Regions from separate parts of the Clostridium sp. DMHC 10 genome, predicted to be linked through region 2. Evidence: riboswitches for the same ligand, from Rfam matches in the RefSeq annotation. Region 2 holds a riboswitch; the other holds the start of a gene.

Region 1 (3,421 bases), 900 kb from region 2:
TAAATCTTAGCTGAAGTTTTAAAAAGGCTTAGAGCTTTCAATCTGTCTGAGCGACAGCAGGTTATTGAAAGTTCTTAGCATTTTTTAAACTTCAACTTTAGATTTATCAATTTATTTAATGTCACAAAATGCTGCTACTTCATCAAGCTTTCTCAAGTGCTTGATTCAAATCCCAAATTAAATCATCAGCGTCCTCAACACCTATTGAAAGTCTTATCAAATCTGGAGTAACTCCAGCTGCTTTTTGCTCTTCCGCATTAAGCTCTGCATGTGTTGTACTTGAAGGATGTATTACAAGTGATTTTGCATCTGCGACATTGGCAAGAAGAGAGAATAATTTAACACTATTTATAAATTTCTTTCCTGCTTCAAGTCCACCCTTTATTCCAAATGTAAATATAGAACCTGCTCCTTTAGGCAAATATTTTTTAGCTAATTCTTTATATGGGCTATTGTCAAGTTCAGGATAATTAATCCATGCAACTTTTGGATGCTTGCTTAAAAATTCTACTACCTTTCTTGTATTTGCTACGTGTTTTTCAACTCTAAGTGATAGTGATTCTAATCCTTGAAGAAAATAGAATGCACTTTGAGGACTAAGTGTTGCTCCTGTGTTTCTAAGAAGCTGCACTCTTGCCTTTAATGCAAAAGCAGCTGCTCCTAAATCTGCATACACTAAACCATTATAGCTTTTATCTGGTGTTGTGAAATCAGGGAATTTTCCACTTGCTCTCCAATCAAATTTACCACCATCAACTATAACTCCTCCTATAGTTGTTCCATGTCCTCCAATGAATTTTGTTGCTGAATGAACTACAACATCTGCTCCAAATTCTATTGGTCTTATTAAATATGGTGTTCCAAAAGTATTGTCTATTATAAGCGGTATTTTATTTTCATGTGCTATTTTAGCTACAGCTTCTATATCAAGCACATTTATTCTTGGATTTCCTATTGTTTCTCCATATACTGCTTTTGTCTTATCTGTTATTGCTTTTCTTATGTTTTCTGGATCATCTGGATCTACAAAAACAACTTTTATTCCAAGTTTCTTTAGAGTAACACCAAATAGTTCATAAGTTCCACCGTATAATGTACTTGCTGCTACAATCTCGTCTCCTGAACTTGCTACATTTAAAATAGCATATGTTATTGCTGCAAGCCCTGATGCTGTTGCAAGACCAGCTACTCCACCTTCAAGCGCAGCTATTCTTTGCTCAAATACATCTGTTGTTGGATTCATTATTCTTGAGTAAACATTTCCTGGTTCTTTTAACTGAAATAAATTTGCTGCATGATCTGCATTCTTAAATACATATGATGTTGTCTGATAGATTGGGACTGCTCTTGATCCTGTTGTTGGATCTGGCACCTGACCTGCATGTACCTGTAATGTTTCAAAACCAAATTTTCTTTCTTCACTCATCTTTCATTTCTCCTTTTACTATTAATTTTGACATTTTTTAATTTTTCAAAAATTCAAATTAATATTCACGCATCTTTCACTTATTCCTTAAACTTAATCTACTTGTGTTTAAGAAACTCAATCTTAAACTGATTTTAATATAATAAAAAATCCCCTTCTGCTATGAAGAGGATTAATTTACTATATACCATTAGCCTAAATTATCCTCTTATCTCTCAAAATTTAATTTGCAGGAATTAACACCATACATTCAAATGAAAAATGCTGGTTGTTGGGTTTCATAGGGCCAGTCCCTCCACCTCTCTCGATAAGATGCTAAATATTTATTCGATTTTATTTCCTATTATTCAGATAGGAATTATTAACTTGCTTATGTTTAAATTATATCATGTTTTAAAACCATGTCAATATATTTTTATAAAATATATTTATTATTTTGCATCATTTATACCAAAAGTGTTCTGAACAACTCCATCCAAAAGACTATAAATTGACTTACCCATTTTTTCTTCAAAGTACTTTTTATTCTCGAAAGTCCTTTTCCACTTATTAATAGTATTCTCATGTATCCCATGTCTTAATGCAACATCAATCATCCTTTTTTCAATCAAGCAAAAACCGCTTGGCAGTGCAAGTGCATCACATAATTGAATTAACCTATCATAATTAGTATATTCCGCAGTTTCAATAAATTTTTTCACAAATTCATACTCTTCCTTGCTGCAGTCCCATTTTCCCAAAGCTTCTCTAATATCCTGACAATCAAAAAAATGAGTCAAACAAATTTTTGCAATTGCTTCAGCTGCTTTTCCAGCATATAGAGAATGCTTAACCCATTGTCCAGGATTCATTTTTTCTGCTTCCTCAAGTATCTTCCTTGCAGTGTCTAAAGATGGTACTTCCCCTGATTTACTTAACATACCTATCAACTCCCCAATTATTAATTACAAAATTTATCCATAACCACATTACAGTATAAGCCACTTTTCAACGCCAGTTCATAGTGAATATTCAATTATTTTATCTAACAAAACACTGTATTTCATTCCTGCTAGTGCTGCACTTTTAGGAAACAGCGAATTTGTTGTCATTCCTGGAAGTGTGTTTAGCTCTAATACATACGGTATTTCATTATTTACTATTATATCAACTCTAACATATGCGCTGCAATCAAATATTTCCCAACATTGTCTAGAAACCTCTTTTATTTTACTTTCTAATTCATTTGAAAGCTTAGCTAATGTTTCTTCGGATTTTCCTTCTGTGTACTTGCACTTATAATCAAAGAACTTTCCTTTTGACTTAATTGATAATATAGGTAAAACCTCTCCATTTAGCATACAAACTGTATATTCATCTCCAGCTATATATTTTTCAACTATAACTTCATCATCATATTTAAAAGCTTCCTTTATATTTTGCTCTAGCTCTTGTTTATTTGAAGCCATTGATATACCTATACTTGATCCTCCATTATTAGGCTTTACAAACATAGGATAGTTAAGTGCTTCAAACCTTTCAAAATTTACTTTTTTATTTTTATAAATCACATAAAAAGGCGCCGTATTAATATTTTCCGCCTTCAATATCCTTTTAGTTTGCTTTTTATTCATGCATATAGCACTGGTAAGCATATCGCATCCAGAATATGGCATAGGAATACTATTAAGTATAGCCTGTATAGTCCCATCTTCTCCAAAAACACCGTGAAATGCCAATATCACAAAATCCATGCCTTTTACTTTTTGAATTACCTCATGCTTTGAGTTTATTATAATTGGATAAACTTCATATTTATTTTTATCAAGATTTTTAACAATTTCCTTTCCCGAAAGAATGGATATTTCTCTTTCTGATGATATTCCTCCCATAAGCACACCTATTTTCATATATCACAACTCCTTAATGCTCTATTATAAATAAACAACTTTAAACTAAAAATTGTAAGCTGCAAGTTTATCCTTACAAATTAGAATTTAGCTCAATGCACAATTC
Region 2 (3,421 bases):
GCATAACCAAAATAGGGAGAATGTATCTCTCTATTTTGGTTTATAGAATTTTATATAAAAATACATACATATTAATAGGGGTTAATTTTGCTTTGGAATTGAGGCTATATTGTTAAAATTAATATAAAGATAATAGGAATGAAGTATTGCTTGGGTTATGGTTTTTGACATTTGAAATATTAAATTCAAGCGTATATTTCTGTTTGTAAATAGTTCATTACTCTCGCATGAATCTACTATTCCTATTATAGATACTTCACCTACATCTGGAAGTGATTTTCCAACGCCTTTTCCTGGATGTATTGCATAATCGCGTATTTGTATTTCACCTATATTTTCAGCATCTCCTAGGCAAGCATCTATGCCAATGATTGTTGATGAAATATGCTTGCTTTTAATTTCTGATAATCTCTTATCTAAATTTAGAGCATGTATTGGATCGGAAATTGTTCCATAGACATTTAAAGGAAAGAATTTTTCTTTTAGCATTGTGCCTACCATGGGACCAAGACAATCTCCAATACATCTATCTGTTCCAATACATACAATTATTGTGTTATCATTTATATATTTTTGTAGAAAATTGGAAATTTTATAATAGGACATTGGAGCATTGTATAAAGTTCTTATTTTATTCAATAAAATCACCTCCTAATAATCTATATGAGGCTTTTTTAATTAATATTTATTTTTTTATGAGTATAAATGAAAAAATATTGTTAAGTGAAATTAAATTGACTTATCTTTAAATAAGCTATTAGAGGCTTAAGAATTTATGTCATATAAGGAATTATAACTATATGTATAAAAGTGAGAAATAACGAGAAAAAGGTATTTATTTTAAGTTAATTATAAATTATGGTATATAATTAGCGTTGATTTTTTTATAGTATCAAGGTATACTACTATTTGTCGGTGCGAGAGAGAAGCCTTAAGCCGGATGATAAAACTTAATTTAAATGTGGAGGAATTCCCGAGTGGCCAAAGGGGGCAGACTGTAAATCTGTTAGCTCAGCTTTCGATGGTTCGAATCCATCTTCCTCCACCATTAATATGGGCGCTTAGCTCAGCTGGGAGAGCATCTGCCTTACAAGCAGAGGGTCACAGGTTCGAGCCCTGTAGTGCCCACCATATAAAACTTAATAAGCTGGCATAGCTCAATTGGTAGAGCAACTGACTTGTAATCAGTAGGTTGTGGGTTCAATTCCTACTGCCAGCACCAAATGTGGAGGAATTCCCGAGTGGCCAAAGGGGGCAGACTGTAAATCTGTTAGCTCAGCTTTCGATGGTTCGAATCCATCTTCCTCCACCACTAATTGACACAATAGTGTCTTTTGTTTTATACTGAAAAATGATATAATGTAAATAGTATTTATTTGACTCTTATCAAGAGAGGTGGAGGGAAATGGCCCAATGAAACCCGGCAACCGGTGCATGTGCATTAAGGTGCCAATTCCTGCAGTTTCCTGCAAGATAAGAGAGATTTGAATTTAAAAGTCTCTTCTTATTGAAGAGACTTTAATTTTTTATAGGGAGGAATATTAAATGAAGAGATTATTTACATCTGAGTCTGTAACTGAAGGTCATCCAGATAAAATATGTGATCAAGTTTCAGATGCTGTATTAGATGCATTACTTGAAAAAGATAAAAATGCTAGAGTTGCTTGTGAAACAACTGTTACAACTGGAATTGTTAATGTAATGGGTGAAATATCAACTAACTGTTATGTCGATATTCCAAGTGTTGTGAGAAAGACTATAAGGGAAATAGGATATACAAGAGCTAAATATGGATTCGATTGTGATACGTGTGCTGTTGTTACATCTATAGATGAACAATCAAGTGATATTGCAATGGGAGTTGATGAAGCATTAGAGGCTAAAAAAAGGTGAAATGGATAAAATAGACGCAATAGGTGCTGGTGACCAAGGTATGATGTTTGGTTTTGCAACAAATGAAACACCAGAATATATGCCAATGCCAATAGCTCTTGCTCATAAGCTTGCCAAGAGACTTTCTGATGTAAGAAAAGATAACACTATAGATTATCTAAGACCAGATGGTAAAACTCAGGTTACTGTTGAATATGATGATAATAAACCTGTAAGAATTGATGCTGTAGTTGTATCGACGCAGCATAGCCCAAAAGCAACTCATGAACAAATTGAAAAAGATGTTATTGAGAAAATTATAAAACCAGTGATACCTGCTGAGCTTCTAGATAAGGATACTAAATATTATATAAATCCTACGGGAAGATTTGTTATTGGAGGACCTCAAGGCGATTCAGGACTTACTGGAAGAAAGATAATCGTTGATACTTACGGTGGATATGGTAGACATGGTGGTGGAGCTTTTTCAGGAAAAGACCCTACAAAAGTTGATAGATCTGCTGCTTATGCTGCAAGATGGGTAGCTAAGAATCTTGTGGCAGCAGGTGTTGCAGATAAGCTAGAAATTGAACTTGCATATGCAATAGGTGTTGCAAAGCCTGTTTCTATAGAAATTGATACTTTTGGAACAGGAAAAATTTCAGATGATAAAATAGTTGAAATAGTTCAAAAGGTTTTTGATTTAAGACCTGGAGCAATAATAAGGGATTTAGATCTTAGAAGACCTATATATAAGCAAGTAGCAGCTTATGGACATTTTGGAAGAACTGATATTGATGTTCCTTGGGAAAAGTTAAATAAGGTTGAAGAAATAAAAAAATTATTTTAAATATGGTGTTATAGTGAAACTACTGTGAAATTTAAGCTATTTATGTACCAAAATACCAATCTTCAAGGGATTATGGTGCACATATAGTTTGTAATTGAGCTAGTTTCACTGTAAGCAAAACAATTTAAAAGTGTAAGAAAACTAATGTTATGATATGCCATCTTGCGGTAGACAGTTAAAATAATAAAACTGTTTATTTCAAGAAAGGCATATTTTTTATGAAATTATAAAAGTGATGGTAATTGAGAAAATTATGAAAAAACGTTATAATAGCTAAGTAGGGATATGATAGGAGTATCTCTTTTTTAACTAAAGTACTTTAATAGTAAGGAGATTTAATATGGAAGAACTTCAGTGTGTGGTTGAGTCAATCGTATTTAAAAATGAAGAAAATGGTTATGTGGTTGCAATAACCGAAGATGAAAATTCTAAGAAAATAACCATAACTGGATGTATACCATATATAATGGAAGGACAATCACTTAAAATTTCAGGAGAATGGACTGTTCATCCACAATTTGGTCAACAATTTAAGGTAGAAAAATGCGATGAAATTTTACCAAATTCACTAGTTGGAATTGAAAAATATTTAGCATCAGGAGTTATTTCAGGTATAGGGCCTGTAACAGCAAAAAAAATAGTTGATAAGTTTGGTGACAAAACACTTGAGGTACTTGACAATGACGTATATAGGTTAAG

Evidence for each region. A riboswitch is a leader RNA that binds a small molecule or an ion and turns the genes downstream of it on or off. The one in region 2 is predicted to bind S-adenosylmethionine.
Region 1: another riboswitch for S-adenosylmethionine. It lies ahead of AGR56_RS15270 (O-acetylhomoserine aminocarboxypropyltransferase/cysteine synthase family protein); the one in region 2 lies ahead of metK (methionine adenosyltransferase).

Annotation. Positions count from the first base shown of each region.
Region 1 covers NZ_LGVB01000015.1:2,750,822-2,754,242, forward strand. Annotated here, with positions in the region: gene AGR56_RS15270 (O-acetylhomoserine aminocarboxypropyltransferase/cysteine synthase family protein) at 143-1,426, opposite strand; SAM riboswitch class I at 1,632-1,740, opposite strand; gene AGR56_RS15275 (hypothetical protein) at 1,858-2,346, opposite strand; gene AGR56_RS15280 (D-alanine--D-alanine ligase) at 2,425-3,315, opposite strand.
Region 2 covers NZ_LGVB01000015.1:1,853,795-1,857,215, forward strand. Annotated here, with positions in the region: gene yyaC (spore protease YyaC) at 82-639, opposite strand; tRNA gene AGR56_RS10990 (tRNA-Tyr) at 964-1,048, shown strand; tRNA gene AGR56_RS10995 (tRNA-Val) at 1,056-1,131, shown strand; tRNA gene AGR56_RS11000 (tRNA-Thr) at 1,147-1,222, shown strand; tRNA gene AGR56_RS11005 (tRNA-Tyr) at 1,228-1,312, shown strand; SAM riboswitch class I at 1,381-1,480, shown strand; partial or broken gene metK (methionine adenosyltransferase) at 1,546-2,722, shown strand; gene AGR56_RS11015 (ATP-dependent RecD-like DNA helicase) at 3,063-3,421, shown strand, end outside.